Regions from separate parts of the Actinomadura formosensis genome, predicted to be linked through region 1. Evidence: riboswitches for the same ligand, from Rfam matches in the RefSeq annotation. Region 1 holds a riboswitch; the other holds the start of a gene.
The links. A riboswitch is a leader RNA that binds a small molecule or an ion and turns the genes downstream of it on or off. The one in region 1 is predicted to bind ZMP and ZTP.

Region 1 (6,952 bases):
GCTCAGTCATGCGCGGCCTCCACGGGCCACTCGGGCGCGTCCTCGCCGTCCGGGAGACCGACCCGGAACACGCGGAGCTGCAGCGCGAGCGCCTTGTAGTAGCCGACGAGCGTGACCAGCTCGACGACGGCGGCGCGGCCGAGTGTCGCGACCGCCTCGGTGAACACGGCGTCGGCGAGGTCGTCCTCGGCGGCGAGCTGCCGGGCCGCCTCGTACACGACGCGTTCGCGGACGTCGCCGAGCAGGGGCGCGCGGCCCTCCCGCACCGCGTCGATCTCCTCGTCGGTGAGGCCGTGGCGGCGGCCGATCCGCTCGTGCGCGTACCACTCGTAGTCGGACCGGACGTGCGCGGCGACGACCAGCGTGGCGATCTCCCGCTCGCGCCTGGTGAACGCCGTCCGGAACCGCAGCGCGGCGCCGAGGTCCTGCAGGGGCAGGCCGACGGACGGGCTGTAGAGCATGGCGTTGAAGGGGCCGTGGAGCCGTCCGATGTCGTCGGCCAGGTCGAAGGGCGGGTTGGGGTCATCGGCGCGGGGGCCGCCCGTCACCGCCTCATAGACCGTTCGCTGCTCGTCGCTGAGCGAACCGGGGAGCAGCAGCGGCAGCCTGGCCGGGGACGAGCCGCGCCACGGTCGATTGTTGACATGCTCACCGCTCACGGGGTCGATCACTTACCGCACGCTAGGCGGTCGGCGCGGGCGGCTCAACCCCCGGTCCGGAATGTGAAACCCCCGGCGCAGGATGACATGGCGTCCGCGTAACACGCGCACACTGGCAGGATGGCCGGGTGAGCGGCATCTATGACGATCCGTGGGCGTACGAGCTGGCGTGCTCGTTCCGGGATGTGGCGGCGGAGGTGGACGTCCTGCTGGGCTGGTGCGCCGAGCTGGGCGCGAGGCCCGCGTCGGTGCTGGAGCTGGCCGCCGGGCCCGCCGAGCACGCCCGCGAGTTCGCGCGCCGCGGCCTGGCCGCGACGGCGCTCGACCTGAACCCGGCGATGTGCGCCTACGCCGCCCGCGCCGGTGCCCGGATCGAGGTCGTGCAGGACGACATGACCCGGTTCGACCTGGGCCGCCGGTTCGACCTCGTGGTGACGATGCTCGACTCCACATCCCATCTGATGACGCTGGACGCGTTCGTCGCGCACCTGCGCCGCGTCGCCGCGCACCTGTCCCCCGGCGGCCTCTACGTGGTGGAGATGTCGCATCCCCGGGACCGGCTGGGCGACGATCCGAGCGTCAGCACCGGCTGGACGGTCGAACGCGGCGGCGTCCGGGCGAGCGTCCGCTGGGGCGAGCCGTCCGACCGGCTGGACCCGGTGACGCAGATCGCCGACGACCATGTCACGATGACGATCACGGACGGCGGCGGGACGCGGGTGCTCCGCGACGTCGTCCCCTACCGCTTCTGGACCGCGACCGAACTGGACGCCGCGATCCGTCTCGCCGGCGGTCTCGGCGTGGCCGCGAGGTACGGCGACTTCGGGGGCGGTGAGGACGCCGTGGCCCTCACCGCCCCCGAAGCCTGGCGCATGATCACGATTCTGCGCCGCGCCTAGGGCGTGGGCGTCCAGCCGGGCATCGGGTAGGCGGCGAGCAGTTCCCGGACCTGCCCGGCGACCCGCGCGGCGACCGTCTCGTCCCGCTTGGCGACGGCCTGCACGACCTCGTCGATCCACTCCGCGAGCTGCGGCATCTGCTCCTCGCCGAGCCCGCGGGTGGTGATCGCGGCGGTACCGATCCGCAGCCCGGACGGGTCGAACGGCTTGCGCGGATCGAACGGGACGGCGTTGTAGTTCAGCTCGATCCCCGCGCGGTCGAGGGCCTGCGCGGCGGGCTTGCCCGCGACGCCCTTGTTCGTCAGATCGATGAGCAGGAGATGGTTGTCGGTGCCGCCGGAGATCAGGTCGTAGCCGCGGTCGATCAGCGCGGCGGCCAGGACCTGCGCGTTCGCGACGACCTGCCGGGCGTACCGGGAGAAGTCCGGCTGGGCGGCCTCCCGCAGCGCGACGGCGATCGCGGCGGTCGTGTGGTCGTGCGGACCGCCCTGCAGGCCGGGGAAGACGGCCTTGTCGATCGCCTGCGCATGCTCCGCCGTCGACATGATCATCGCGCCGCGCGGGCCGCGCAGCGTCTTGTGCGTGGTCGTGGAGATCACATCCGCGTGGCCGACCGGGGACGGATGCGCGCCCCCCGCGATCAGGCCGGCGATGTGCGCGATGTCGGCGGCGAGCACCGCGCCGACCTCGCGGGCGATCTCCGCGAACGCGGGGAAGTCGATCGTCCGCGGGATCGCGGTGCCGCCGCACCAGATCAGCTTCGGCCGCTCCCTGAGCGCCAGGTCGCGCACCTGGTCCATATCGACGCGCCCGGTGTCGGCGCGCACGTCGTAGCGGACGGGACGGAACCACTTGCCGGTGGCCGACACCGACCAGCCGTGCGTGAGGTGCCCGCCCATCGGCAGCGACAGGCCCATCACGGGGTCGCCGGGCTCCAGGAACGCCATGTAGACGGCGAGGTTCGCGGGCGAGCCCGAGTACGGCTGGACGTTGGCGTGCTCGACACCGAACACCTCCTTCGCCCGCCGGATGGCCAGCAGCTCGATCGGGTCGACGTTCTGCTGGCCCTCGTAGTACCGCCTGCCCGCGTAGCCCTCGGAGTACTTGTTCGTCAGGACCGACCCGGTGGCCTCCAGGACGGCCGGCGACACGTAGTTCTCCGAGGCGATCAGCCGGATCTTCTCGTACTGGCGGCGGCCCTCGGCCTCCACCAGCCCGGCGATCTCGGGGTCCTGGCTCCGCAGATGGGGAACGGGCGGTTCGTGCATCATGAGCCTCCGCGCTGCTCGCGCCGGGACTTTCGGGCGCCCCGGCCTGGGGCCCGTACACCCAGGCGCGCGGCGTGCGGACTAGATTCGCTCCCCGGTGGTCGTCTCCACCTTGACTGCGCCAGTCACGTGCGCGCCATCATAGCGAAACGAAGACGGCGCGGCCCGGCCCCCCGAGGGAGCCGGGCCGTGGCGGTCCGGTCAGCGGGCCGCGGCTTCCATGGCCTGCCTGACGGCGGCGCGCTTCTGGCGGAGCTTGGCGAGGGCCTCTTCGAGAATGGCCTCGCCGTCCTCGTCGCTGCGCCGCTCCTTCACGTACGCCAGGTGCGTCTTGTACGGCTCGGTCTTCGGCGGCGCCGGCGGGTTCTCCGCGTCCTGACCGGCGGGGAACCCGCAGCGCGGGCAGTCCCACGTCTCGGGAACCGCGACGTCCGTCGCGAAGCTGGGCCGGGTCTCGTGCCGGTTGGCGCAGTAGAAGGTCACCCAGACACGGGGGGCGGCGTCGCCGCGCTCCGCCTCTCCCATCGGACCGGCCCCGACACGGCTGCCCCGGATCGCGTTGCCACTACCCACGGATAACTCCTCGCTCGGTGTTCCGCCGCCGCCCGTGACCTTCGAGGACGGCGCGGCGCTCGCATGTGTTCAGACGGTGGCTCAGCCGACGCCCTTGTGCTTGAACAGCAGTCCGAGCACGACGATCGAGGCGAACCAGAGAATCCCTACGCCGATCGTCAGCCGGTCGAGGTTGCGCTCGACCACGGACGAGCCGCCGAGGGACGACGAGACACCGCCGCCGAACATGTCCGAGAGGCCGCCGCCCTTGCCCTTGTGCATCAGGACGAGGACCACCATCAGCAGGCTCGTGATGATGAGCACGATGGACGTTGCGATGATCACGATTCTTCAGCGCCTTGTCTGTAGGTCGGGACGGAGGGTCCGGCCGGGCGGTTTACCCGTCAGCTACGAAGGGTACGACGAATGACCCGCTGGTTCGGCAAGAACCCCCAGTTCACACAGAATTGATCAGGTTGCTCAGGCCGGGAGATCCCGGTACCGGCAGATTTTGACGAACTCTCCCGGGTCCAGGCTGGCACCACCGACCAACGCGCCGTCCACGTCGTCCTGCGCCATGAGCTTGGCGATGTTGCCGCCCTTGACCGAGCCGCCGTACAGGATACGCACCTCGTCGGCCAGCCCGCCGTCGTACAGTTCGGCGAGCCGCGTGCGGATGGCGGCGCAGACCTCCTGCGCGTCCTGCGGGGTGGCGACCTCGCCGGTGCCGATGGCCCAGACGGGCTCGTAGGCGATCACGATGCGCCGCGCCTGGTCGGCGGGGATCTTCTCCAGCCCGCCGTCGATCTGCGCGAGGACGTGCGGGACGTGCTCGCCGGCCTTGCGGACCTCCAGCCCCTCGCCCACGCACAGGATCGGGGTGAGGTCGGCGCCGAGCGCGGCCCTGGCCTTGGCGTTGACGGTGGCGTCGTCCTCGGCGTGGTACTGGCGCCGCTCGGAGTGCCCGACGATGGCGTAGGTGCAGCCGAGCTTGGCCAGCATCGCGGCGGAGATCTCGCCGGTGTAGGCGCCGGAGGCGTGCGGGGAGACGTCCTGCGCGCCGTACTGGATCGGGTACTTGTCGGCCTCGATGAGGGTCTGCGCCGAGCGGAGCGCGGTGAACGGCGGCATCACGGCGACGTCCACGGCCTCGTAGTCGGCGTCCTTGAGCGCGAACGCCATCTTCTGGATGAGCGCGATCGCCTCAAGGTGGTTGTTGTTCATCTTCCAGTTGCCGGCCATCAGCGGCTTACGGGAAGGGGTCGCGGGGGCCATTGGTCAGTCCTCCAGAGCCTGCAGGCCGGGCAGCGTCTTGCCTTCGAGGTATTCGAGGCTGGCGCCGCCGCCGGTCGAGATGTGGGAGAAGGCGGCCTCGTCGAAGCCGAGCCGCCGGACGGCCGCGGCGGAGTCGCCGCCGCCGACGACGGTGAACGCGCCGGAGTCGATGAGCCCCTGCGCGACGGCACGGGTGCCGTGCGAGTACGGCTCCATCTCGAACACGCCCATCGGGCCGTTCCAGAACACCGTCCGGGCGCCGGCGAGGCGGGAGGCGAACAGCTTGCCGGACTCGGGGCCGATGTCGAGGCCGAGCCGGTCGGCCGGGATCGCGTCGGCGGCGACCACGGCATGGTCGGCGTCGGCCGCGAACGCCGCGGCCGCGACGATGTCGACGGGCAGGACGAACTCCACGCCCGTCTCCTCGGCCCGCCGCAGGTACGCGCGGACGGTGTCGAGCTGATCCTCTTCCAGGAGGCTCTTGCCGACCTCGTGCCCCTGGGCCTTGAGGAAGGTGAACACCATGCCGCCGCCGATCAGGATGCGGTCGGCCTTGCCGAGCAGGTTGTCGATCACGCCGAGCTTGTCGGACACCTTGGACCCGCCGAGCACGACCGCGTAGGGGCGTTCGACGTCCTCGGTGAGCTTCTTCAGCACCTCGACCTCGGCGGCGATCAGCCCCCCGGCGGCGTGCGGGAGCCGCTGCGGCACGTCGTAGACGGACGCGTGCCTGCGGTGCACGGCGCCGAAGCCGTCCCCGACGTAGATCTCGGCGAGGGCGGCGAGCCGGTCGGCGAAGGCGCCGCGCTCGGCGTCGTCCTTGCCGGTCTCGCCCGGCTCGAAGCGCAGGTTCTCCAGCAGCGCGACGCCGCCGTCCGCGAGGCCGCCGGCGGCGGCGCGGGCGGAGTCGCCGACGACGTCGGAGGCGAACGCCACGTCCGTACCGAGCAGTTCGCCGAGCCGCCGCGCGACGGGGGCCAGCGAGAGTTCGGGCTTGACCTGGCCCTTGGGGCGGCCGAGGTGGGCGCAGACGATGACCTTGGCGCCGCGGCCGCGCAGCGCCTCGATCGTCGGCAGGCCGGCCCGGATCCGCCCGTCGTCGGTGATCGCGCCGTTCTCCAGGGGCACGTTCAGGTCGGCCCGGACGAGTACGCGCTTTCCGGCGACGTCGAGATCGTCAATGGTGCGCATCGGGATGCGATGTCCTTCCGTACACGGCCATGCCGTGGCCGCGCGCCCCATCTGGGATACGGCGCGCGGCCACGGCGGTGACGGTCTTCGTCAGAGCTGCGAGCCGACGAGCTTGACGAGGTCGACGAGGCGGTTGGAGTAGCCCCACTCGTTGTCGTACCAGCCGACGACCTTGACCTGGTCGCCGATGACCTTGGTCAGCCCGGAGTCGAAGATGCAGGACGCCGGGTCGGTGACGATGTCGCTGGAGACGATCGGGTCGGCCGTGTAGGTGAGGTAGCCCTTGAGCGCGCCCTCGGCGGCGGCCTTGTACGCCTCGTTGACCTCCTCGACCGTGACCTCGCGGGACACGTTGACGGTGAGGTCGGTGGCGGAACCCGTCGGCACCGGGACGCGCAGCGCGTAGCCGTCCAGCTTGCCCTTCAGCTCGGGCAGCACGAGGCCGATCGCCTTGGCGGCGCCGGTGGAGGTCGGCACGACGTTCAGCGCGGCGGCGCGGGCGCGGCGCAGGTCCTTGTGCGGCGCGTCCTGCAGGTTCTGGTCCTGCGTGTAGGCGTGCACCGTCGTCATCAGGCCCTTCTCGATGACGAAGTTGTCGTGGAGCACCTTCGCCAGCGGGGCCAGGCAGTTGGTGGTGCAGGACGCGTTGGAGATCACCGTGTGCTTGGCCGGGTCGTACTGGTCGTCGTTGACGCCCAGGACGAGGGTGACGTCCTCGTTCTTGGCCGGCGCGGAGATGATGACCTTCTTGGCGCCGTTGTCGGCGTGCACCTTGGCCTTGGTGGCGTCGGTGAAGAAACCGGTGGACTCCACGACGACGTCGGCGCCGACCTCGCCCCACTTCAGGTTGGCGGGGTCGCGCTCGGCGAACGCCTTGATGGCCTTGCCGCCCACGACGATCTCGTCGGCGGTGGCGTGCACGTCCTCGGGGAAACGGCCCAGGATGCTGTCGTACTTGAGCAGCTGGGCGAGCGTGGCGTTGTCGGTCAGGTCGTTGACCGCCACGACCTCGATGTCGGCTCCGCTCGCCTTGACAGCGCGGTAGAAGTTGCGGCCGATCCGGCCGAACCCGTTGATGCCTACTCGGATGGTCACGGAACGACTCTCC
Region 2 (6,952 bases), 2.3 Mb from region 1:
CGGACGTCATCAGGCCGAGCGAGCCGAAGCCCTGGGCCAGGGTGTCGGACTGGACGTCGCCGTCGTAGTTCTTGGCCGCCCAGACGAAGCCGCCGTCCCACTTGAGCGCGGCGGCGACCATGTCGTCGATGAGCCGGTGCTCGTAGGTGAGGCCCTTGGACTCGAAGTCGGCCTTGAACTCCGACTCGTAGATCTCCTGGAAGATGTCCTTGAAGCGGCCGTCGTAGGCCTTGAGGATCGTGTTCTTCGTGGAGAGGTACAGCGGCATCCGGCGCTCAAGGGCGTAGCGCATCGTCGCCCGCGCGAAGTCGCGGATCGAGTCGTCGAAGTTGTACATGCCCATGGCGACGCCGCCGCCGGGGAACTGCGCGACCTCGAACTCCATCGGCTCGGCGCCGTCGTCGGGCGTGTAGGTGATCGTCACCTTGCCGGGGCCGGGGACCACGAAGTCGGTGGCGCGGTACTGGTCGCCGTGCGCGTGCCGGCCGATGATGATCGGCTTGGTCCAGCCGGGGACGAGCCGGGGGATGTTGGAGCAGATGATCGGCTCACGGAACACCACGCCGCCCAGGATGTTGCGGATCGTCCCGTTCGGGGACCGCCACATCTTCTTCAGGCCGAACTCCTCGACGCGCGCCTCGTCGGGGGTGATGGTCGCGCACTTGACGCCGACGCCGTGCTGCTTGATGGCGTTGGCGGCGTCGATCGTGACCTGGTCGTCCGTGGCGTCACGGTGCTCCATCCCCAGGTCGTAGTACTTCAGGTCCACATCGAGGTAGGGCAGGATCAACTGGTCCTTGATGAATTTCCAGATGATCCGCGTCATTTCGTCGCCGTCGAGTTCGACGACCGGGCCCGCTACTTTGATCTTGGGCATACTTGTGCTGTCCCTTTCCTACACCTGGCCAGCAGTCCTTGTAAGGCTCAACTGGCAAGGCTAGCCGAGGCCGTTACGCGGTCTAGACCTGACCTGGCCTCGCGCTCCGCCACCTGGGACGACGTGTCAGCCCGGGGACCGCTTCCGGGACGGCGAGGAGCGCCCGGTGAGCAGGAGGCGGCCGCCGCGGACCGCCATCGTGAGGGCGATCAGGACGCCGAACGCGCCCGCGAGGATCAGACCGGTCTTGTTCATCGGCGGGACGCTCAGCGACACGAACGCCACCATCTCGCCGAGGATCACGAGCGTCCAGCAGTCGACGGAGCGGCTGCGGACGGCGAGCGGGCCGAGCTGCGACTCCGGCAGCAGCAGCCGGGCGAGCGCGCCGATCAGCAGCGCGGCGGCCATCAGGCCGGAGCCCTTGCGGAAGTAGTTGAAGGCGCACAGGGTCAGCCCGGCACCGACCCCGCTGAGCACGAGGAGATACGGCAGTTGCACGAGCCAGTGCGGCGCGGCGTCCCCGCGGCGCGGCGCCTTCCGCCTGCGCCGGTGCACCTGAGTGCTCATGGCCCTCACGGTATCGCCCCTCGGACGGGGGGACGACATCGCCGCGACGGTCCGCCTTGTCGTCCCGCGCCTGGAATGACCGCGCTACGGACGGTGTCCGGGTGATGCCGAAGTGGCCGGAATCCCTTACGCCATCGGTGCTACTCGCCAGTAGGAGGGTGTGACGGCACCACGCCCGGGTAACCCGGCAGACAGGGGTCGCTAACTAGCTGGGAGGACTGCCGTGGAGGGGCCGTTCATGCGGATCGAGGACAGCGGGCTGGTGATGCCGCTGCGCCCCGACGTTACAACGGTCGGGAGAGGGAGAGGAGTCGATATCCGCCTCGACGACCCGAGTGTGTCCCGATTGCACGCAGAGATCGTCCGACGCGGTCCGTACGTCTACGTGGTGGACATGGGACTGTCCCGCAACGGGACGCGCGTCAACGGCCGGCCGATCGCCCGCCGTGTCCTGGAGGACGGTGACGTCGTGAGCTTCGGCACGGCGCGCTGCCGGTTGGGGGGCATCCCCCGTGAGGAGGTCGACCCGGACGTCGAACTGCGGCGCGCCGTCGCGCCCGAGCTCACCCGCCGCGAGGTCGACGTGCTGACCTCGCTGTGCCGTCCCGCCCTGTCCGACGAGGCGTTCGTGGCCCCCGCCACGGCGCGCGACATCGCCGGCGAACTGGTGGTGACGGAGGCCGCGGTCAAGCAGCATCTACTGCGTCTCTACCAGAAGTTCCGGATTCCCGAGGGCGCCAACCGGCGCACCCGGCTCGCCAACGAGGTCATCGCGATGGGCCTCGTCCGCCCGCTGCCGCCGGTGCACGTCCCCCACCAGGGCCGTCCGCCGATGGACGGCCGGGTCTCCGGCGTGCGGGGCACGACGGAGACGCGCCGGCCGGGCTCGCCGGGTCACGGACACGGGCCGGGACGTCCGGCACCGAGCACCGCGGGACGGAGGGCCAGCTGAGGTGAACCTGCGGTCGCCCTCACGGCAGCGCGAGCACGAGGGCGATCGCTGAACCCTCCAGGACGGGCCGCGTAAGTGACGGCGCGGCACCGGCCGGAGCAACGGGTACGGGGCCGCCACCCGGGTGCTGGGTGGCGGCCCCGACCACGTCTCGGGCGCCCCCGTCAGGCGCTCTGCTCGGCGGCCTCGACGACGTTGGCGAGCAGCATGGCGCGGGTCATCGGGCCGACACCGCCGGGGTTGGGCGCGACCCATCCGGCGACCTCGCGGACGTCGGCGGCGACGTCGCCCGTGAGCTTGCCGTCCACCCGGGACACGCCCACGTCGAGGACGGCGGCGCCCGGCTTGACCATGTCGGCGGTGATGAGCCCGGGAACGCCGGCGGCGGCCACGACGATGTCGGCCCGGCGGGTGTGCGCGGCCAGGTCACGGGTGGCGGTGTGGCAGAGGGTGACGGTCGCGTTCTCGGTGCGGCGGGTCAGCAGCAGGCCGAGCGAACGCCCGACCGTGATGCCGCGGCCGACGACGGTGACCTCGGCGCCCTTGAGCGGGACGCCGAAGTGCCGCAGCAGTTCGACGATCCCCTTCGGGGTGCACGGCAGCGGCCCAGGCTGCATCAGGACGAGCCGGCCGAGGTTCGTCGGGTGCAGCCCGTCGGCGTCCTTGTCGGGGTCGATGCGTTCCAGCACGCGCTGCTCGTCCAGGCCCTTCGGCAGCGGAAGCTGGACGATGTAGCCGGTGCAGGCGGGGTCGGCGTTCAGTTCGGCGACGGCCCGCTCCACGTCGTCCTGGGTGGCGGTGGCGGGCAGGTCGCGGCGGATGCTCTGGATGCCGACCTCGGCGCAGTCCCGGTGCTTCATGCCGACGTAGGCGTGGCTGCCCGGGTCGTCGCCCACCAGCACCGTGCCGAGCCCCACGGTGACGCCGCGGTCACGAAGCGCCTCGACGCGGCCCTTGAGGTTCGAGCGGATCTCGGCGGCCGTGGCCTTGCCGTCAAGGATCTGTGCCGTCATGCGTACCTCCGCGTGTCGCCAAGGGCCCGCAGGACCGAGCCCGGCTCAAGGTCCCGTCCACCCAGGCGCGCGGTGTCCGGACTGTCGTTCGCTCCCCGGTGGTGCCCCACCTTGCCGCGCCAGTCACGTGAACCCCATGGTAGCGGCGGGGTGCGCCGGCCCTTCGAGCGCTAGTCCTCCGAGCGCTGCCGCCAGGCGATCACGCGGTCGGTGCCGTGCCAGCCGAGCCGCGCGGCGAGGACCGCGGCCAGGAAGGCGGCGATCAGCCCGATCAGCTGCCGGGACTCCATCAGCAGCGCGTCGGCCTGGTACACCGACCTCAGCATGAGGGCAATCAGCACGTCCATCGCGCCTCCATCAGCGGAATGCCCGCGCCGGGGTCAGGGGGTCACGATGGGCGCGGTCGGGCAGAGGGTACCCGACCGGACAGCGCGGGAAATCCGGCCGCAAACCCGGTGCGGCGGTGTTCTGCGCCACACCGGGCCCCGCGCCGGTCAGTGGAAGAAGTGCCGGACGCCGGTGAAGTACAGGCTGACCCCGGCCTTCTCCGCCGCCTCGATCACCTTGTCGTCGTTGACGGAACCGCCCGGCTGGACGATCGCCCGGACGCCCGCCTCGGCGAGCACCTCCAGGCCGTCCGGGAACGGGAAGAACGCGTCGGACGCGCCCACGGCGGACGCGGCCCGCTCCGCGCCGGCCCGCGCGACCGCGAGCTTGGCGGAGTCGACCCGGTTGACCTGGCCCATGCCGACGCCGACGGTCGCGCCGCCCGCGGCCAGCAGGATCGCGTTCGACTTGACCGAGCGGATCGCCCGCCACGCGAACGCCAGGTCGCGGAGCGTCGCCTCGTCCGCGGCCGGGCCGGTCTTCAGCTCCCAGGTGGACGGGTCGTCGCCGGACGCGTCCACCCGGTCGACGTCCTGCAGCAGGACGCCGCCGTCGATGCGCCGGTACTCGGTCGCGCCCGCCGGGGCGTCCGGGCAGACCAGCAGCCGGACGTTCTTGAACCGGTTCTTCAGCACGGTGACGGCCTCGTCCTCGAAGGACGGGGCGACGACCACCTCGGCGAAGCTCTCGGTGACCTGCCGGGCCATGTCCGCGGTGACCGGGCGGTTCGCCGCGATCACGCCGCCGTAGGCGGACACGGGGTCGCAGGCGTGCGCCTTGCGGTGCGCCTCGGCGATGTCCGCGCCGACCGCGATGCCGCACGGGTTGGCGTGCTTGATGATCGCGACGCAGGGCTCGGTGAAGTCGTGGGCGGCGCGGCGGGCGGCGTCGGTGTCCACGTAGTTGTTGTAGGACATCTCCTTGCCGTACAGCTGCTCCGCGCCGGCCAGGCCGGTCTCGCCGGCCGCGCGGTACAGGGCCGCGCGCTGGTGCGGGTTCTCGCCGTAGCGGAGCGTGGCCGAACGCTCCCAGGTGACGCCGAGGAAGTCGGGCCACCGCGTCTCGGCGGCGGTCTCGTCGGGGGCGTAGGTGCTCGCGAACCAGGAGGCCACGGCCACGTCGTAGGACGCGGTGTGCGCGAACGCCAGCGCGGCGAGGCGGCGGCGCTCGTCCAGGGTGAAACCGCCGGCCCGCACCGCGTCGAGGACCGTCCCGTAGGCGGACGGGTCGACGACGACGGAGACGCTCGCGTGGTTCTTCGCGGCGGCGCGCACCATGGTCGGCCCGCCGATGTCGATCTGCTCGACGCACTCGTCGGGCTTGGCGCCCGAGTTCACGGTGTCGGCGAACGGGTACAGGTTCGCGACCACCAGGTCGAACGGTTCGACGTGCAGGTCTTCGAGCTGCTGGAGGTGGTCCTGTTTGCGGCGGTCGGCGAGCAGGCCCGCGTGCACCTTCGGGTGCAGGGTCTTGACCCGTCCGTCCAGGCACTCGGGGAACCCGGTGAGCTTCTCCACCTTCATCACCGGGACGCCGGCGGCGGAGATCCGGCCCGCCGTGGACCCGGTCGAGACGATCTCCACTCCCGCCTCGTGCAGGCCCCGGGCCAGCTCCTCCAGCCCGGTCTTGTCGTACACGCTGATCAGCGCGCGCTTAATCGCCACCCGACTCACCGGCCGAGCTCCCCTCTTGATCGGACGAATCACCACAGGTCCTGCTCTTCAACGAGACCCGCCTGCCGCGCGTGGTCCAGCCGTCGCGGGCGAGCCGTCCGACGACGCCGACGAGGAGCCGGCGTTCCACCCGCTTGATGCGCTCGTGCAGGGAGTCTTCGTCGTCGTCCCCGCCCACGGGGACGGTCTCCTGGGCGATGACGGGTCCGGTGTCCACGCCTTCGTCGACGAAGTGAACCGTACAGCCCGTGACCTTCACGCCGTACGCCAGGGCGTCCCGAACGGCGTGCGCGCCCGGGAACGAGGGGAGCAGCGCCGGATGGGTGTTGACCGTCCGGCCGCCGAACCGCGCGAGGAAACGCGGGCCGAGGATCTTCATGAAGCCGGCGGAGACGACGAGGTCGGGCTCGTGCTTCGCGACGGCCTCGGTCAGGGCCGCGTCCCAGTCGTCCCGAGACGGATAATCTGGGATACAAACCGTGAAAGTGGGCAAACCCACACGTTCTGCGCGCTCGGTTCCCCCGATATCCGGGCGATCGGCCCCCACGGCCACGACTTTCGCCCCGTAGGCTGGATCCGCGCACGCGTCGAGCAGCGCTTGTAGGTTGGTCCCCGCACCGGAGACGAGGACGACGAGCCGGGCGGACACCATGACTCCCTGCTGGACGTTGACGGGGTTGTGCGGCCGTTACGAAGCCTATCGGCCGCCTCGACGCCGCTTCACCGCAGAGCACACCACCCCCGGTCAGGAGGAGACGAACGTGAGCGAGCAGCAGGGCCGCGAGGTCCGGCCCGAAGACCGCCCGGACGGGCGGCCGGCGGGGCAGCCGCCCGCGGGACCGCGGACGCGGCAGACCGGCCTGCGGGCCCTGTGGCTCGGCGGCACCGCCCTGCTGACCGTGTTCTTCTTCTACCCGCTCAGCCTGGTGCTGGGCGTCGCCGCGCTCGTCGCCGGGGTCAAGGCCCGCCGGGAGGCGCGCCAGGCCAGGGACGTCGCCCCCGGTGCCGTCCAGGGCATGGTGCTGGGCGCCGTCGGCCTCGGGCTCTCGCTGGCGGCGGTGACGACGACGGCGGTCCTGTGGACCGAGTGGAGCGGCTACCAGAAGTGCGTCAGCACGGCCAACACGCACCTCGACAAGCAGTCGTGCCGCGACGAGTACTACCCGAAGATCGAGAAGAAGCTCGACCTGCCCGCGGGCACCATGGACAAGTACGGGATCCTGCTCTAGCTCCCGCTCCGCCCGTCCCGCTCGGGCTCTTCCCGCAGGACGTAGATCGCGCCGCCCCGGTTCTCGGTGCGTCCCGGGTCCGTGCGCGGCGGCGGGACGGCCCCCGGCGGCTCCCCGGGCCCGGGGCGCGGCTCGGCCACGATCTCGTCCGCGATGTGGCCTTCGAGGACGACCGTGCCGGCACCCGGGGGCGGCGGGGCCGGTTCCGGATCGGTCCGCTCCCCGTCCGGATCGGGCGGCGCCTCCCCCCGGCG

Region 2: it holds a riboswitch for ZMP and ZTP, as region 1 does, so the genes downstream of both, ACQP1N_RS29700 (bifunctional methylenetetrahydrofolate dehydrogenase/methenyltetrahydrofolate cyclohydrolase) here and glyA (serine hydroxymethyltransferase) in region 1, are expected to answer to the same signal.

Annotation. Positions count from the first base shown of each region.
Region 1 covers NZ_CP192011.1:4,007,532-4,014,483, forward strand. Annotated here, with positions in the region: gene ACQP1N_RS19325 (GNAT family N-acetyltransferase) at 1-10, opposite strand, end outside; gene ACQP1N_RS19330 (carboxymuconolactone decarboxylase family protein) at 3-671, opposite strand; gene ACQP1N_RS19335 (class I SAM-dependent methyltransferase) at 788-1,558, shown strand; gene glyA (serine hydroxymethyltransferase) at 1,555-2,829, opposite strand; ZMP/ZTP riboswitch at 2,879-2,965, opposite strand; gene ACQP1N_RS19345 (RNA polymerase-binding protein RbpA) at 3,028-3,351, opposite strand; gene secG (preprotein translocase subunit SecG) at 3,481-3,723, opposite strand; gene tpiA (triose-phosphate isomerase) at 3,859-4,653, opposite strand; gene ACQP1N_RS19360 (phosphoglycerate kinase) at 4,657-5,844, opposite strand; gene gap (type I glyceraldehyde-3-phosphate dehydrogenase) at 5,935-6,939, opposite strand.
Region 2 covers NZ_CP192011.1:6,324,696-6,331,647, forward strand. Annotated here, with positions in the region: gene ACQP1N_RS29685 (NADP-dependent isocitrate dehydrogenase) at 1-877, opposite strand, end outside; gene ACQP1N_RS29690 (DUF3017 domain-containing protein) at 1,004-1,444, opposite strand; gene ACQP1N_RS29695 (FHA domain-containing protein) at 1,668-2,396, shown strand; gene ACQP1N_RS29700 (bifunctional methylenetetrahydrofolate dehydrogenase/methenyltetrahydrofolate cyclohydrolase) at 2,561-3,409, opposite strand; ZMP/ZTP riboswitch at 3,462-3,546, opposite strand; gene ACQP1N_RS29705 (hypothetical protein) at 3,580-3,756, opposite strand; gene purH (bifunctional phosphoribosylaminoimidazolecarboxamide formyltransferase/IMP cyclohydrolase) at 3,904-5,469, opposite strand; gene purN (phosphoribosylglycinamide formyltransferase) at 5,450-6,121, opposite strand; gene ACQP1N_RS29720 (DUF4190 domain-containing protein) at 6,231-6,698, shown strand; gene ACQP1N_RS29725 (cell division protein PerM) at 6,695-6,952, opposite strand, start outside.